Regions from separate parts of the Clostridioides sp. LIBA-7678 genome, predicted to be linked through region 2. Evidence: riboswitches for the same ligand, from Rfam matches in the RefSeq annotation. Region 2 holds a riboswitch; each other region holds the start of a gene.
What was found. Region 2 has a riboswitch for S-adenosylmethionine ahead of metK (methionine adenosyltransferase). Riboswitches for the same ligand answer to the same signal wherever they lie in the genome.
Positions count from the first base shown of each region.

Region 1: linked by a shared signal. The riboswitch ahead of ACTG46_RS08025 (methionine ABC transporter ATP-binding protein) and the one ahead of metK (methionine adenosyltransferase) in region 2 are both predicted to bind S-adenosylmethionine.
Region 3: linked by a shared signal. The riboswitch ahead of ACTG46_RS08985 (MetQ/NlpA family ABC transporter substrate-binding protein) and the one ahead of metK (methionine adenosyltransferase) in region 2 are both predicted to bind S-adenosylmethionine.

Region 1 is NZ_CP196987.1:1,632,748-1,638,865, reverse strand. It holds gene ACTG46_RS08035 (MetQ/NlpA family ABC transporter substrate-binding protein) at 1-358, opposite strand, end outside; gene ACTG46_RS08030 (methionine ABC transporter permease) at 395-1,051, opposite strand; gene ACTG46_RS08025 (methionine ABC transporter ATP-binding protein) at 1,044-2,009, opposite strand; SAM riboswitch class I at 2,126-2,232, opposite strand; gene ACTG46_RS08020 (hypothetical protein) at 2,539-3,138, opposite strand; gene ACTG46_RS08015 (DUF3793 family protein) at 3,384-3,980, shown strand; gene ACTG46_RS08010 (NrtA/SsuA/CpmA family ABC transporter substrate-binding protein) at 4,066-5,058, opposite strand; gene ACTG46_RS08005 (ABC transporter ATP-binding protein) at 5,059-5,790, opposite strand; gene ACTG46_RS08000 (ABC transporter permease) at 5,783-6,118, opposite strand, start outside.
Region 2 is NZ_CP196987.1:177,026-183,143, reverse strand. It holds gene recD2 (SF1B family DNA helicase RecD2) at 1-365, opposite strand, end outside; gene ACTG46_RS01220 (YkvI family membrane protein) at 625-1,722, opposite strand; gene metK (methionine adenosyltransferase) at 2,041-3,234, opposite strand; SAM riboswitch class I at 3,371-3,474, opposite strand; gene yyaC (spore protease YyaC) at 3,663-4,172, shown strand; gene fabZ (3-hydroxyacyl-ACP dehydratase FabZ) at 4,283-4,711, opposite strand; gene mreB (rod shape-determining protein MreB) at 4,727-5,746, opposite strand; gene spoIIID (sporulation transcriptional regulator SpoIIID) at 5,942-6,118, opposite strand, start outside.
Region 3 is NZ_CP196987.1:1,853,346-1,859,463, reverse strand. It holds gene ACTG46_RS08995 (Na+/H+ antiporter NhaC family protein) at 1-1,126, opposite strand, end outside; lysine riboswitch at 1,264-1,440, opposite strand; gene lplA (lipoate--protein ligase) at 1,700-2,686, shown strand; SAM riboswitch class I at 2,777-2,882, shown strand; gene ACTG46_RS08985 (MetQ/NlpA family ABC transporter substrate-binding protein) at 2,994-3,791, shown strand; gene ACTG46_RS08980 (TerD family protein) at 3,894-4,493, shown strand; gene ACTG46_RS08975 (GGDEF domain-containing phosphodiesterase) at 4,544-6,118, opposite strand, start outside.

The DNA of each region.
Region 1 (6,118 bases), 1.5 Mb from region 2:
ATGACTTAACTTTTTCTGAATAGAATCCCATTGGCTCTATATGAACTTTAGCTGTATACGTAAGTTTATATTCTTTCTCCTTAACTGTTTCCTCTAAAAATGGAATATGTTGAAAGAAATTTGCATCTAAAGAACCTTCATCTAAAGCTGTGTTTGGAAGTACATAGTCATCAAATATTTTTACTTCTAAATCATATCCTTTTTCTTTTAATAAAGGTTTTGCTACTTCCAGTATCTTTGCGTGTGGATTTGATGAAGCCCCTACTAGTATTTTCTTATCCTCTTTGTTTGAACAACCAACTGCTGATATTGCTATTGCTGACACCAATGCTACTGATAATAATTTTTTTAATTTCATTTTTTACTCCCCCTCTTTAAAGTTTTTATGATTAAATTATTTTAGTTTCTTGTAAGCTAGATTTCCTATACCTTGTATTATCTGAACTAATATTACAAGTGCTATTACTGTATACACCATTACTGCTGTATCGAATCTTTGATATCCATAAATAAGTGCTACATTACCTAATCCTCCAGCTCCTACTGCACCCGCCATAGCTGTATAACCAAGTATAGATATTATTGATAATGTAATTCCAGATACTATTGAAGGCATAGCTTCTTTTATCATAACTTTAAATACTATTTGTCTCTTTGTAGCTCCAAAAGATCTTGCAGCTTCTATCAATCCTTTGTCAACTTCATTTAACGAACTTTCTATAATTCTAGCGATAAATGGTGCTGCACCAATAGTTATTGGTACTATTGCAGCAGTTTCCCCTATACTTGTTCCAACGATTAATCTAGTTATTGGAATCATTGCAACTATAAGTATCATAAATGGGAAACTTCTAAATATATTTACTATAAACCCTAAAACACTATTTATTGTGCTATTTGGTTTTAATCCATCTGGTTTTGTAACTACTAATATGATTGCTAGTATAAATCCTAATATTGTTGCTACTATAGTTGGTACTATAACCATATACAAAGTTTGTAACAATGCATTTGGAAATAGTGTTGTTAAAAAGTCGATTAAACTATTCATTTATCATTTCCTCCCATCTTATGCCTTTACTAGTTAGATATTGTTTTACTTGTTCCCCACTTTTATCTGAAACATTTATGATAAGTGAACCTAAAATATCTTCTTTAAATTGTTCTAATTTACCAAATATTATAGATACATCTATATTTAGTTCTCTTGCCATAGTCGTTATAATAGCGTCATTAGAAATATCTTTAGGGAATAGTATCTTTATATTTGTTCCTTTTGGTAAAATTATACTTTCTTCACCTATTAATTTTCTAAGTCCCTTAGTATTTCTTAAGAAAATCTCTTCTGTATCTCCTACCTCTAGTACTTCTCCATTTTCCATTATTGCTACTCTTCCACAAATCTGTTTTATAACTTCCATTTGATGAGTTACAACAATTATTGTTATTCCTAATTTTTTATTTATATCTTCAAGTAATGAAAGAATTGATTTTGTAGTATTTGGGTCTAATGCTGAAGTTGCTTCATCACAAAGAAGTACTTGTGGATTTAGTGCTAAAGCTCTGGCAATTGCAACTCTTTGTTTCTGACCACCACTTAAGTTCCTAGGTTTATCATTTTTCTTTTCAGATATACCAACCACTTCTAATAGCTCCAAAACTCTTTTCTGTATTTCTGATTTTGTATATCCAAAACATTCTAATGGTAATGCTACGTTATCAAATACAGTTCTTCTCTCAAGTAATGAAAAGTGTTGGAAAATCATGCCTAGTTCTTTTCTTAAATCTCTCATTTGCTTTTCATTTAGTGACTTTACTTCCTTATCAGAAACAAGCACATTACCTTCTTGATATTCTTCTAAGCCATTTATACATCTAAGTAGTGTTGATTTTCCTGCTCCACTATGACCTATTATTCCAAAAATTTCTCCAGATTCTATTTCAATACTTACATCTTTAAGTACTTGAATCTTTCCATAATACTTATTAACATTTTTTATGCTAATCATAAAATTTCCTCCCTATTATTATGCTAAGTTTTTATGTTTATCCTCGCTTATGTATTTTAATTTATATATAACAAAATAAAAGCCTGAGTATAAACTCAGGCTTAGAAAGCTATTTATACTCATCTATCAACTATATTAGTTGCAGGATTTAGCACCAATGTATATAAAATATACTGGTTGCCGGGTTTCAAAGGGCCAGTCCCTCCACCACTCTTGATAAGACGTTATTTAATTTAAAATTTAATTCGATTATCATTTGTTGCTATGTTATATATGATATATTCATTAATAATATTTGTCAATAAATTTATTTAAATTTTTTATTTTTTGTTTTTCTTAGTTAAAAATAAATAGATATCTTTTATTGACTTTCTAGTGTCTAAATCTTTGTATTTTCAATAGTTATATGATATTATGTAATTATTAATTTATCATTAATATAAAAAATATGAAGCCCAAAAAAGATAATACTTTTAGGGCTTCCATATATTGTGAAACTTTTTTATTTTCTAACTAGATATTTACTCTATTATTTTTTATTATTTCCTGTTATTCCTAGTCTATCATTCATATCTTTTATCATTTTTCTAAAACCACTACCTATATCATTTCCAACATCTTCTGTTCCATGAACTATCTTCATAAAGTCATTTTGACCTTTTTTCATATCTTCATCAGATACATTATCTAATTTTTTTATTCTCTCATCTATATCTTTTATTAATCTTTCACCTTCAGTTATTAATTCATCATTCATTTTCTTTAATTCTGTATCTTCTGTTTTACCATCTTTTTTAAGAGATGTTACAAATGATTGTATTTTATCTCTACTATCTTTATATGCAGCCTTCACATCAGCTAAATATTTTTCATTTCCTGGATATTCTTTATCCTTAAACTGATTATTTATACTCTCTGGAGTATCATAAATAGAATATCTATTTAAACCTGCTATATAATCATTATAGCTTGTTGAATAATAATTCATATAACCTTCATTATTATTTACTGATTCATTGGGATTTTTCCCTGCATTCTCACTTGGTTCTTCTGTTTTTTTAGTACATGCAGTCATTCCTATAGCTAATACTAACGCTAGTCCTACAAATAAGGTTCTTTTTAATTTCATTTTTATTACCCTCCTAGATGTTTTGTATTACAAAAAATTTAAATATATTTCTTTCTTAACTTAGTATTTCTATATTTTTATTTTTTATTTACTAAAATTAAACAAGATATAATTTATTTTTTGGGAAATTATAATAAATAAGTAACTAAATAAAAAAAATATATTTTTATTATTGATATTGATTATCATTCATAGTATAATCTAATTAATTGATATTAATTTTCATTTGAAGGAGGTTATCTTTTATGTCTTGTTGTAATTCACAATTTTGTTGTAAAAATAAAATTGAATCATCTTATATAAAATGGCTTTTAGAAGTTTTAGGTCCTGTCTTTTTAGGTTCTAAACCTGCTGAAATAATAAATATCTCATTTACTGATGTAAATAGAGAGGAAAAAATTAGTGATATTTACAAATATCTATATAAATGTAAAAAGATAGATTTTATAGTTATTGATAAAAAGAAAAAGGGATTAAAAATCTTATTTGTAAACAAAAAAGCTTTATCAGAAAGGCTAAAATGTAAAAAAACAGTAAATTTTTTAAAATTTCTGGGATACAAACAAAATACAAATGTTAATGCTTATTTAGAACATTTAGTAGATAAGCTTAAGGGTGATACTTTTCCTGATGAAATAGGAATTTTTTTAGGATATCCTCTCAAAGATGTGATTGGATTTATGGGATATAGTAATTATGAAGTTTCTATGATTAAATATTGGAAGGTTTACGGAGATACAAAACAATCAGAAGACACATATTCTAAGTTTTTACTTCATCGTAAAAAAATGAGAAAGTTACTAGACTACATAAGTGTAGATAAAATAGTAAGTTGCTTTTAGTTGTATTTTTATATAGTAATAAAAAATACACCCTTTTACTATACTGTTTCCATAATAAAAAGGGTGTATTTTCTAATTTAACATTCTAGTTTTGATTGTACAACATGTCTTTAATATCTATTTTCTTCTCTTGCATTCCATTAGACATTAAGAATTCTTGTGTGTCTTCTAACTCTTTTATATCTTTATCTGTTATTTTAGAACTAAAATCATACCAAGAATACATTTCTTTAGTTTCATCTAAAGATAGCCCCACTTCTTTAGATACAACATCCATTACTTTATCCTTGTTTTCATCCATATATTTTAAAGTCTCTTCATGAACTTTCATAAATCTTTTTACTAACTCAGGATATTTTTCAGCAAAATCATCACTTACTGCAGTAACTATTATTCCACTAACTAAGCCTTCTCCATTTACAATCATCTTAGCACCTGAGTTTATTGTTTTTAATGCCGTTGGACCTGCAAGCATTGCTACATCAGCACTTTTGCTTTCTAATGCAGAAGCAGCACTAGGAATATCCATATTTACATATTCAACATCATCTATAGTGTAACCTTCCTTAGCAAGTGCTGCAATTAACAATTGATGAAGTATAGTACCCTTTGGTCCTACTATCTTTTTGCCTTTTAAATCTTTTATAGATTTAATATTTTCATTATTAGTTATAAGCATATATCCTTTTGGTGATCTACTGTAAATATTTGTAACTTTAAGACCAACACCATTTGAAGCAGCTATTATTGCAGATGTTCCTCCTAATGCATGTAAAAAGTCTATCTCTCCTGCAGCTAGTGCTTGAGTTTGCTCTGGTCCTGTTGTCAATTCATGAAAATTAACTTTTATATTGTCTTTTTCAAATTCCTTTCCAAATAAATCATCCTTTTTTTCAAGTATACTAGGAACATTAAGTGGTGATTTCACATAAGTCAGATTTATTTCCTTAGGTAAACTAGCCTCTTTTTTTGCAGGTGCATCTTTCTCGTCATTTTTTGTTGAGCAACCTACAGTACCAACCAACACCATTACTAAAGATGTCATTACTGCTAAAATCTTTTTGTTTCTCTTAATCAATTAAAACTCCCCCAATTCCCTTAATATTTCTTTTTTTAAGCTTATATAATAGCTTTTTGTTAAATCTCTATTATATTCATCTTCGACACTAAACTGTTTAATCCCTTTATTTTTACTAAAAACAATTATTTTCTTTGCTATTTCCATAGCTTCTTCTATATTGTGAGTCACAAATACTACACCTTTTTTAGTATTTTTATGGATATTTACAACTTCTTTTTGCATTTTTCTTCTTGTAAAGTAATCTAGTGCCGCAAATGGCTCATCCATCAGTAAAATATCTGGATTGAAGGAAAGTGCTCTTGCTATACTTACTCTGTGAGCCATCCCCCCAGATAATTCATTTGGATATGAATTTTTAAACTTTTCAAGTTTCATCATTTTTAAATACTTATCCAAATCAACCTTATTTTTATTCTTTTTTTCAGTATGTAAAAGTATATTTTCACTCACATTCAACCATGGCATTAGTCTGCTTTCTTGAAATACTACACCTACTTTTGGAATACATTGTTTATCATTATTGTAAAAATATACATTTCCACTAGTAGCGTTTTCAAGACCTGCTAAAATTCTAAGTAATGTTGTCTTACCACATCCACTCTCCCCTAGTATAACAGTGATTTCTTCGCTAGATATATTTAAAGATACATCATCAAGAACCAAGTGTTCCTTATTATCAACTAAATATTTTTTATGTATATTCTCTAACAAAAATCCATTTCTAACCATTTAAATCAACCTGCTTCCCTTTACTAAACTTTGTTATTGCTTTTGAAAATAGATAATCTGAAAGTATACCTAAAAATCCAATAACAAAAATTCCTACCAATACAACATCAGTTCGTGACATGTCTTTTCCATCAGAAATTAAATATCCTAGACCTGAAGAAGCTGCAATAAGTTCTGCTCCAATTATAGCTCTAAAACTATATCCAAGACCTAAACTAAGTCCAACAACAATATCTAACATAGAATTAGGAATTATTATTTTATAAAAAATTCTCTTTTTAGATAAGTTAAAAGATTTACCTACTTCTATTAATTTATTATCGCAATT
Region 2 (6,118 bases):
TCTACTTCTTGTAGTCTCTCTGGTGAATTTTGTATGACATTTAGTGTATCTACACCAAATTTATCAATTATTCTCTTAGCCATTTTTTCACCAATACCATGTATCATTCCAGAAGATAAATAGACATAAATTCCTTCTAAGGATGAGGGTGTCACTGGCATAAAACTATTTACTTCAAACTGAGTACCATAAATCTTATGGTTTACCCATTTACCTTCAACTTCTATACTTTCTCCAGTTGCCAAAGTAGGCATACATCCTACAATTACAATTTCATCTTTTTCATTTACTAGATGAGCTATTGTATATCCATTGTCCTCATTTTTAAAGACTATTTCACTTATCATTCCTTCTAATTTTTCCATTTTTATCTCCTAAAAATACTAATACTCGCTCCTGTTAAGTCAGTATGTTTTATATGTCAAACTGTGATAGTTCTAGAAAAGTTTTTATATTTTTATACTTAACGTAATTTCCAACTATTATACATTTTATCAGAAACAAAAAAATTGTGCATCCAAAAATATGACACCTTAAAAAACAGGTGCCATATTTTAATAACTATTTTATTTTAATCACTTTATGTGTAAACTACAAATTAAATTTCATAAAACTATCCTAATACTAACTTATTTCAGATTTATTTTCCTTATATCCACTGGTCTTAGTAATTCTTCTATAAAGCATACATAGTAAAATTAAAATTCCCATGTAACCTGTATATGGATATAGAGTTCCTACTAGTTTATCAAATGGTAATAAGCCTCCTATACATGCTAATATACTTACTACTATTGTTATAATTCTAAATTTAGGATGGTCATCTTCTACAAATCTGTTAGTTACTGACCATAATAGTGGAACAGCTGTAGTGTATATTCCTAATAAAAGTACTACTGAGAATAAAACACCTATTATTGGAGATATTTTATCAGCTAAGTAAAGTGCTGGTATCTCTTTTGTATATATATTTCCTATGTCTGAAAGCAATGCTAGATTCATCATTATAGCTGCTGCCATAAGAGCTATTCCTCCTACTATACCACCCCATACAGCATCTTTTTTGTTTACTGCAGAAGAGCCCATTCCTGTTAAGAATGTGATTACTATAATTACATTATAACAAGTATAAAGCACACCTGAGAAATACCCACTTGATGTAGCAGTTTTAATGTTTAAACTATCAACCATAGCCCCAGCATTTGGTAAAGCATCAATATTACTACATAGACTAATAGCTCCTACTAAAAGTGTAAATATTATTATTATAGGACCTATATTACCTAGTATCTTAGAAAGTCTTGTTAGACCTAAAGAAACAGTTATTAGGGAAACGATTGCCATACCAATCCTACCTACATATGGATTTAATCCATAGTACTCTGATAATGTAGCTCCTGCCCCTGCAATCATTATTACTAGTGTTCCAAATAAGAACAATGGTCCAAACCATTCAAAGAATGTACCAAGATATTTTCCACAATATACTTGATAAATCTTTATTGGCTCCTTAAGTTTTAGCTCTCTTCCTTTATCTATAACTTCTGCTCCAAACCATGAAAATAATACCATAGATATTATTCCACCTATAATACCAGCATATCCATAAAACGTAAAAAATTGCAATATCTCTTGACCAGTTGCAAATCCAGAACCTATTACAGTAGCTACATAAGCTCCAGCAAAACTTATAACAGTTTTAATATTTACTTTTCCTGACATACACTACTCCCCCCTAATTAAAATAATTTTTAAAGTGTAAGTTTATTAAGATTATATTAGATGTATTGTTGTGATATTTCAATATATTTTCAATTATTTAACAGTAGTTAACACAATCTTAACCATTCTTTAACATATTTTCCATGATATGTACTGATTTAGTATAATATTAAAAAATATAATACACTAATCTAATTAAATACTGTTTATCTATTATATGATGGGAAATTAACATTTATTAAAAATATTTAATCTACAATAAAAAAACTGTTAGAATATAATCATAAAATTACATTCTAACAGTTTATTAATTAAAAATTATTCACCTAAGGCATCTTTTCTTAATTGCTCAACTTTGTCAATTTTTTCCCAAGGTAAATCTATATCAGTTCTACCAAAATGACCATAAGCAGCAACTTTTTTGTAAAGAGGCTTTCTTAAATCTAAGTCTCTTATTATAGCTCCTGGTCTTAAATCAAAGTGTTTTTCTACTAATTCAACAAGTTTTTCCTCTGAAACTTTACCTGTCCCAAAAGTATCTATGAATATAGACAACGGTCTAGCTATACCTATAGCGTATGCAAGTTCTATCTCGCATTTATCTGCAAGACCAGCTGCAACAATATTTTTAGCAACATATCTAGCTGCATAAGCAGCAGATCTATCAACTTTTGTAGGGTCTTTTCCTGAGAAAGCTCCTCCACCATGTCTAGAATATCCACCATAAGTATCTATTATTATTTTTCTTCCTGTAAGACCTGTATCTCCTTGAGGTCCTCCTATAACAAATCTTCCTGTTGGATTTATATAAATTTTAGTTTCTTCATCAAGTAATTCTGCTGGTATAACTGCTTTAATAACATGATTAATTATATCTTCTCTTATTTTATCATTTGATACTGTTTCACAATGTTGAGCTGATATAAGAACTGTATGTACTCTTACAGCTTTATTTCCTTCATATTCAACAGTAACTTGAGTTTTTCCATCTGGTCTTAAATAATCAACTATACCTGTCTTTCTAACTTCTGTAAGTCTTCTTGATAATTTATGAGCTAAAGATATTGGAAGTGGCATTAATTCTGGAGTCTCATTACATGCAAATCCAAACATTATTCCTTGGTCTCCAGCTCCGACTTTTTCTATTTCTTCTTCTATTTCTTCTCCAGTCTTACTTTCTAGACCTTCATCAACTCCCATAGCTATGTCTCCAGATTGCTCATCTATAGAAGTTATAACTGCACAAGTATCACAGTCGAATCCATATTTCGCTCTTGTATATCCAATTTCTTTTACTGTTTCTCTTACTAGTTTAGGAATATCTACATAAGCAGATGTACTTATTTCTCCTGCTACTAAAACTAATCCAGTCGTAACTGTAGTTTCACAAGCTACTCTAGATTGTGGGTCTTTTTCTAATAATGCATCTAATATTGAATCTGATATTTGGTCACATATCTTATCAGGATGTCCTTCTGTAACTGATTCTGACGTAAATAAATGTCTTGCCATTTTTATTCCCCCTTATACATTCTCAATTTTTATTATAGGTTTTACCTTATTTTTAATTTTAGAAATTTTACTCAAAATAAAAAACCTCTCCTTTATAAGAAGAGGTTAATAATCGTAATCGCATACTAATTAACTGACCTCATCTTTCAAGACTTTTGTCTTGTAGGAATTAGCACCTTTTCCCATTTGGGTGGTTGCTGGGCTTCACAGGGCCTATCCCTCAGCCGCTCTTGATAAGGTAATCAAGATTTAAGTTTTGTTTTACTTTACTAGCTTACTATTTTTTTAAAATTTTGTCAAGATTTTTAGTCATATTTTTCCCATTCCTTTTTTTGTAAGACAAATAAAATATTATCTCTATCTGAAATTTAAAGTTAGGTCTTTTTATTGTTTTTTATTCATATATTTTTTTGAAGGGGGTGTTCCTATTGTATTTAGCTAAAGTAAATTACAGCGATGATGATGTTATACAGATGCTAAGTTCAGTTCTAAAAACTATAATTAATGAAAATACGATTGTTGTTTGCATAGGAACAGACAGGGCTATAGGTGATACTTTAGGCCCTTTAGTTGGAACAATACTTAAGAACAGTAAATTTAAATACCCCGTTTACGGTACACTAGATAACCCTATTCACGCCTTAAATATATATGAGTCTTTAGATACTATAAAAAATACACATATACAAGGTAACTTCTTGGCTATAGATGCTTGCTTGGGGTCGCAGAGTAACATAGGTAATATACAAATTAGAGAAGGACCTATCCTGCCCGGAAAAGGTGTTGGCAAAAAACTACCTCAAATAGGAAATTATTCTATAGTAGGAATTGTAGATAAAATTGATGAAAATAATAGACTTTCATTTAATAATATACGTCTTAGCTTTATATTGGACTTAGCTGAAACAATAGCCTTAGCTTTATTAGTATCCACCTAAGTCCAATGTGAAGTAACTGATAAAATTTTTTATATAAAAAGGTAGATATTTTAGAGTATCTAATTGAATACTCCAAATTATCTACCTTTTTACTTTTATATTGTGAATTTTTACTTTTCCACCAAAGCGAACATTAATTCACCTTTACAGACAAGCTCATCACCAACATATGCCTTAGCATCTGCCTTAGCTATATTTCTTCTAAGAGTTGTCATTTCAACTTCCATAGTTAATGTGTCTCCTGGTCTTACTTCTCTCTTAATTCTAACCTTATCTATACCTGCAAATACACCTAATTTTCCTTTATTTTCATCTACAGACATCATTGCAACTCCACACACTTGTGCCAAAGCCTCTACTATCAATACTCCTGGCATCAATGGATATTCTGGAAAGTGACCTTGAAAAAATGGCTCATTCACTGTTACATTTTTTATACCAACAGCTCTTTTCCCAACTTCTAACTCTGTAATCTTGTCCACTAATAAAAATGGATATCTATGTGGTATTAATTTTTTTATTTCATCTATATTTAGCATTCTTAACTCTCCTAATTATTTTCTTCTAAAAGACCCACCTGTTTCAAGTAAGTCTATTGAACCCAAAGCTATTCCTGTCCCTTTTGCAACACAAGACAATGGCTCCTCTGCTATTGTAACAGTTATCCCTGTTCTTTGTTCTATTATTTTATCCAATCCGTATAATAATGAACCTCCACCAGTCATTATTATACCAACATCTCCTATATCTGCTGCTAATTCAGGGGGTGTTTTTTCTAAAACAGCATGAGTGGCAACTACTATTTGCTCAACACATTCTCTAAGTGCTTCTAGCATTTCTGTTGAATTTATAGTTATAGAACTAGGAAGCCCTGTAATTAAGTTTCTTCCTGTTATCTTCATATATTTTTCTTCTTCTCTCTTAAATGCAGAACCGATTTCAAACTTAATTTTCTCTGCTGTTCTTTCACCTATAAGAAGATTGTGTTGTTTTTTCATATACTTAACTATAGAATCATCAAATCTATCTCCACCAACTTTTATAGATTCACTTACAACAGCTCCTCCTAGAGATATTACGGCTATATCCACAGTCCCTCCACCAATATCTATAATCATATTACCATTAGGTTGTGATATGTCTACTCCAGCTCCTATGGCTGCTGCTATTGGTTCTTCTATGATATATACTTCTCTAGCTCCGGCTTGTCTAGTAGCATCCTCTACTGCTCTTTTTTCTACTTCTGTAACACCAGTTGGCACACATACCATAATTCTTGGCATGAAGAATCTTCCAAATCCTTTTTTATCAACTATCTTATCTATAAAAGATTTTAACATCTTCTCAGTTACATCATAATCCGAAATTACACCATCTCTTAAAGGTCTTATAGCAACTATATTACTTGGTGTTCTTCCTATCATTTTTTTAGCTTCTTCTCCCACAGCTAAAACAGAATCTGTCCTATTATCTATTGCTACAACAGATGGTTCTTCTAAAACGATTCCCTTACCACTAACATAAACAAGTACGTTTGCAGTACCTAAATCTATGCCTATATCAGCTCCAGCCATTTTTTCAACTCCTTCATTTATATATTAGATTATATTATAAGTCTACTTTAATACTCCTATAATAAAGCATATACAAAAAACTCGCTTTAATCAAGAGAAAATAAATGTTTTGAGGGTATTATTATTTTGATATTTATAATTATTTAATATATTTATTACAATAATCTAATTCAATAAAAAAAGTAGGTTTTTAACCTACATTTTTTTATGTTCCTTCTCATACTTTAATTTAGTTGCTAATCCCCCTCTAATATGTCTCTCTGATTTATTCTTGTCTAGCACACTTTTAACTTCTTTGGCAAGGGATGGATTTATTTCCTTCAATCTTTCTGTAACATCCTTGTGAATTGTACTTTTACTTACTCCAAATGT
Region 3 (6,118 bases), 1.7 Mb from region 2:
CTACAGCCATTATAATAGCAACTAAACTTGCAACAAGTGCAGATTGGAATAATGCTCTAGATGCATCAGATGCACTAAATGCTTCTTTTATTGCTCCAAAAGAATATGGTGAATTTGTAAATAGTTGTATTAGAGCTTTATCTTCACCACCCATTATAGACGTATATCCACTATAATAGAATGATGCCAAAGCAACTATTATTAATGTTCCTATTGGGATTATAGCATTCCACACACTCAATTTCACTCCATTTTTTGGTGCTAAATCATCTAATTCTTCTACACCTTCATCAAGGTCTGTACCAACTTTTCTACTTCTAGATTTTATTTCTGCTTTTTTCATTGGCCCAAATTCTTTTAATAATAATGCTGATATTACAATAAATGCTAATATTAATATATTATAAAATCTAAATGGTATTGTATTTAAAAATATACCAAATGCATCAACATCTACACTTATACTTTCAAAAGCATCATGTATTAAACCAACTTCAAGACCTATCCATGTAGATATTATAGCTAATCCAGCAACTGGTGCTGCTGTAGCATCTATTATAAAGGCTAATTTTTCTCTTGATATTTTCATTTTATCTGCAACAGGTCTCATCATAGGACCTACTATTAATGAATTTGCATAATCATCAAAGAATACCAAAAGACCTAAAAACCATGTTATAATTTGTGTACCTTTCGCTGATTTCGCTCTTTTGGCAAGTGCCTCAGCTATAGCCTTAGCTCCTCCCATCTTTGCAACAAGATTTATAACCCCTCCAATTGCTAGAACTTGTAGTATTATCCCTGCATTCCACGGGTCTGATAACGATACCAAAGCTCTATCCACTAAGTCTAAAAATGCTTGTATGAATGTAGCAAACACATTTATACCACTAGCTTTAATTATAAAACTCCCAGAAAGAATCCCTATAAGTAAAGAAATTATTACGTTTTTAGTTATGAATGCAAGTATTATAGCAACTAATGGTGGTATTAAAGTTAAGATTCCAAATTTTTCTGCATTAGCTAGTGCGATAGTGTCTATATCTTCCTCTGCAAAAACCATTACTGTTGACATTATAAACATAATTGTCGTCAGAAAAATAATATTAATTTTTTTGTTTCTCATATAAATCTCCCTCTCTTTTTTAGTTTTGTGAATTATACAGGGTATTTGATAAAACTAAAAAAGCCTTAAGTGCTAAACACTCAAGGCTTGAAAATTACAATACATCAACAATATTAAAATAAATATAATATAATTCCTTAAATGATAGCTCACCACAAATAAACCTGTGACAGTTGTACATATTTTCTATGTACCCCCAGCAATATAATCTTAAAGCATCAATTATAAAACTTCGGCAATATCTCCTTTCCTAATAAATCTCTGTGCTTAACTCATTATTAGTACTGATAGATTATTGCGCCTCTACCCTTCTATTCACTTTTATTAAGTATATTTTGAGTATATATTATTTATTTAAACTTTGCAAGTTAGTTTTTAAAATTCCTTTTTATTTTTTACATAAAATCCCAAACTTCTCTAATTATGTTTAATATACACTTCTATTAATATAAGATTGTCTTCTTTTTTAAATCTTCTAATTTAAAGGACTTTTTACATTATTGTCGAATTATAAAATTAATTGTACTAAAAATAACAAAAAAATTTTATCAATTATATGGAGGAATTACTTTAATGTTACTAATTTACAATGAAAAGACAAACCCTTACTTCAATTTAGCGATGGAAGAATATCTTCTAAAAAATTTTGACGAAGACTTATTTATTTTATGGAGGAATGAACCTTCTATAATTGTTGGAAAAAATCAAAATACACTTTCTGAAATAAATTTAGAATATATAAAAGAAAATTCTATACCTGTTGTTAGGAGACAATCTGGTGGTGGAGCTGTATTTCATGATTTAGGAAATATAAATTTTACATTCATAGCCTGCAATAATAATAGCTTTAGTGATTTCAGAAGATTCACTCAACCAATAATAGACTTACTTAAGACATTAGATGTAAACGCTGAATTTTCTGGAAGAAATGACCTTCTTATAGATGGTAAGAAGTTTTCTGGAAATGCTCAATACAACTACAAAAATAAGGTGATGCATCATGGTACACTGTTATTTTCATCTGAGATAAATGACCTTTCAAAAGCTCTAAAGGTAAAACCTATAAAATTTGAAGGAAAGGGCATAAAGTCTGTAAAATCTCGTGTAACTAATATAAGTGAACATCTACAATCTAAAATGGATATACTAGAATTTAAGGACGCAATAATGAATTATCTCTCTAAAACTAACACTGATAATACTAATTATTATTTAAGTGATTATGACATAGAACAAATAGAAAAACTTACTAAGTCAAAATATGAAACTTGGGATTGGAACTTTGGTAATTCCCCAAAATATACCCTTTCAAATGAGTTAAAATATTCTGGTGGAAACGTTGAGTTTAATCTAAATGTTGATAAGGGAATAATAACTACTATAAAATTTTTTGGAGACTTTTTTGGAAAACGTGATGTTTCATTTGTGGAAGATAAACTTGCTGGAACGAAACATGAAGAGAATGCTTTAAGGAATGTTTTAGATTCCATTGAAATAAATGATTATTTCTTAGGAGCTGACACTGATATTCTAATTTCTGGAATCTTAGGTGTTAAATAGAAATATTAAAAATTTTAAAATATTTATAAAATTATGTTTACATATGTAAAAAATCATGATAATATTTATAACATAATTAAAAATTGATACTTCTTATCCAGAGTGGTGAAGGGACTGGCCCTATGAAACCCAGCAACCAGTATATTTTTATATACATTGGTGCTAAATCCTGCAGTATTATACTGAAAGATGAGTCTAAATTAGCTTTTAAAGCCTGAGTTTAAACTCAGGCTTATTTTATTTTGCAGTGTGATAAAAGAGGGTATTTTATTTTTAACTAATCAATCATATTCAGGAGGGAATTTATATGAAATTCAAAAAATTATTAAGTTTATTATTATGTCTAGTTTTTACTTTATCTATAGTTGGATGTTCTAAAGGTAACGATGATAAAAAAATTGTTGTTGGCGCTACTTTAGTACCAGGTGGAGAATTATTAGAAGAATTAAAACCACTTATCGAAGAAAAAGGTTATACTTTGGAGGTTAAAAATTTTGATGACTACATACTTCCAAACGAAGCTTTAAATAACGGAGAAATTGATGCAAATCTATTCCAACATGAACCTTATCTAAAAGAAGCTGTTAAAGCTAAAGGATATAAAATAATGGCTGGAAAAAAACTATATGTATGCCCAGCAATCCTTTACTCTTACAAGATAAAATCTATTGATGAATTTAAAAAAGGAGATACAATCGCAATAAGTAACAACCCATCTTCTTGTTCTAAAGACCTTAGATACCTTGAAAGTATCGGACTTTTAACTTTACCTAAAGGTGATGGATTAGTTAGTCCTAAAGATATAATAGAAAATCCAAAAGGCATACAATTTAAAGAATTGGATATCGCTCAGATTCCATCTTCTCTTCCAGATGTAACTGCTGCATTTATAGATACTACATACGCAGTACCTGCTGGCCTTGATGCTAAGAAAAATGGACTTTATACAGCACCTATAAATGATGAGTATGCAAATCTTTTGGCATTTAGAACTGAAGATAAAGATAGTGAAAAAATTAAAGTTCTACAAGATGTTCTTACATCAGATAAAGCAAGAAGTATAATTGAAGAGAAATATAAAGGCATTGTAATTCCTGTTTTCTAGTATATTTAGTATAATTTTAATATTATTATTCTAATCTTGTTGAATATTGACTTGTTAAGTGCTACCATTTAAGTAAATCTATGTTTATGGAGGAAAATTACTATGGCTATAGAATTAAAAAAGGGGCAAAAAATAAACCTTACAAAAAAAGAAAATAGTGATTTAGGTGAAATCTTAGTTAATTTAAATTGGAATCAAAAAATACAAAAAAAAGGTTTTTTTGGCTCTCTAAAAAGCAGTAATATAGATTTAGATTTAGGTTGCTTGTTTGAAATGAAAAATGGTGTAAAAGGTGCTGTACAGGCATTAGGTAATTCTTTTGGTAGTTTAGGACATCCGCCTTTTGCTCAATTAGATGGAGATGACAGAACAGGTAGCAATACACAAGGAGAAAACATAAGAATAAATGGTAATAAAATAAAAGAAATAAAAAGAATACTTATTTATGCTTTTATCTATGAAGGTGTAGCTAATTGGTCTGAGGCTGATGGAATTGTAACAATCAAACAGAAACAGGATTCAGATTTAGTTGTTAAACTTGATGAACATAAAAATGGCTATAATATGTGTTCAATAGCCTTGATAGAAAATGTAAATGATGAGACATTCAGTGTTGAAAAAGTAATTAAATACTTTAAAGGTCATAGAGAAATGGACAATGAGTTCCATTGGGGCTTAAAATGGGTTGCAGGAAGAAAATAAGTGTATTTATAAGGGACTATAAGTAAATTTACTTACAGTCCCTTTTTTCATTAAGTATTTACTTGGTAACTATTATAAACACATTCTTTATCCAGTAGTTCCTCAAATTCTAACATGGGCATTGGTTTATAAAATACATATCCTTGAACTAAATCACATCCAATCTCCTTTAGAAACTCAACTTGCTCCTTATATTCAATACCTTCAGCAACAGTTGTAATATTCAATTCTTTTAGCATATGTATAATATTTTTTATTACTGTTCTTTCTTTTTCTTTGTCTAAACTAGCATTAAAAAACATAGAATCAAGCTTCAAAACATCAAATGGTAAATCTTTTAAGACACCTAAAGATGAGTAACCTTTTCCAAAGTCATCTAGAGAACAAGTGAATCCATTTTCATGTAAATCATGTATAATTTCCAAAAAGTGTTCTTGATTCTCAAAAGCAACACTCTCAGTAAATTCAATTTCTATAGTATTTCGGGGTATATTATATTTCTTTTGTATATTTGAGTAAGTTTCCACAAATTTAGTATTATAGAACTGTATTCTAGAAACATTAACTGATATCTGAACAAATGGTTTATTTTCATCTAATCTCTTTCTAATCCATATACAGACTTCTTCAAAAACATACTTATCTACTAAACCAATAAAAAAATCCTTTTCCAATATTGGAATAAATACTGCAGGAGATATAATCCCTTTATCTGGAGTCATCCAACGTACTAAAGCTTCTGCACAATCTATTTTTTGATTATGTAAATTAACTTTAGGTTGAAAATAAACTATAAATTCTCTATTTTCAATAGCTTCATGTATTCTACTTTTGATTGTATTTTCTTCAATCATTTTTTTACGAATATTTTCATTATAAAAAGCATAATTAGTCCCTGGTTTATTTTTAACAGTTTTTTGTGCAAAGTTTGCCCGATTTATTAAATCATCTATGTTTAGTTTTTCAATCACATCTTCAATACAACAAATTCCACTGACAATAGTGATACTATATTTGTTTTTAATTTCATTTGTAATATTAATTAGTTTATCATCTACAACTCTTTGCCTTATTACTAAATCTGACTTATCTACATAACATCTTAAAGCAATAAATCTATCTGCAATTTCTCTTGCGAATATCTCATATTTTCCAATATCATTCATCATAAGATTAGCATATCTTTTCAGTATCATATCTCCATAATCATATCCAAATATATCATTAACGTATTTAAAATTTTCAAAATCAATATAGAATATAGCAAATTTCTTATCTTTATATTTGTGAATATTTTGATTTGCATCTATCTTAAACTTTTCTATAGTATTTGCTCCTGTTAGCTCATCTTTATATGCAATGTTTTTTAAATCTACATTTAGTTTTTCCAAACTAATTAATTTTCTATTATATTGTATAATCAATATAATCCATGCTAACATACCTATAGTAGATATAATGATTATTAAAGTCATTAGATAATCACTTTTTTCTTTAGAGAAATTTTCTATCTCAAACACTGTACTATTTGCAAGATTAAAAAATTCTTCACTTATATCTAATAAATGATTATTCTCTTCATTCATCCTTACTTTTTCTATTTCAGTGTTTAAATCTTTCCACTT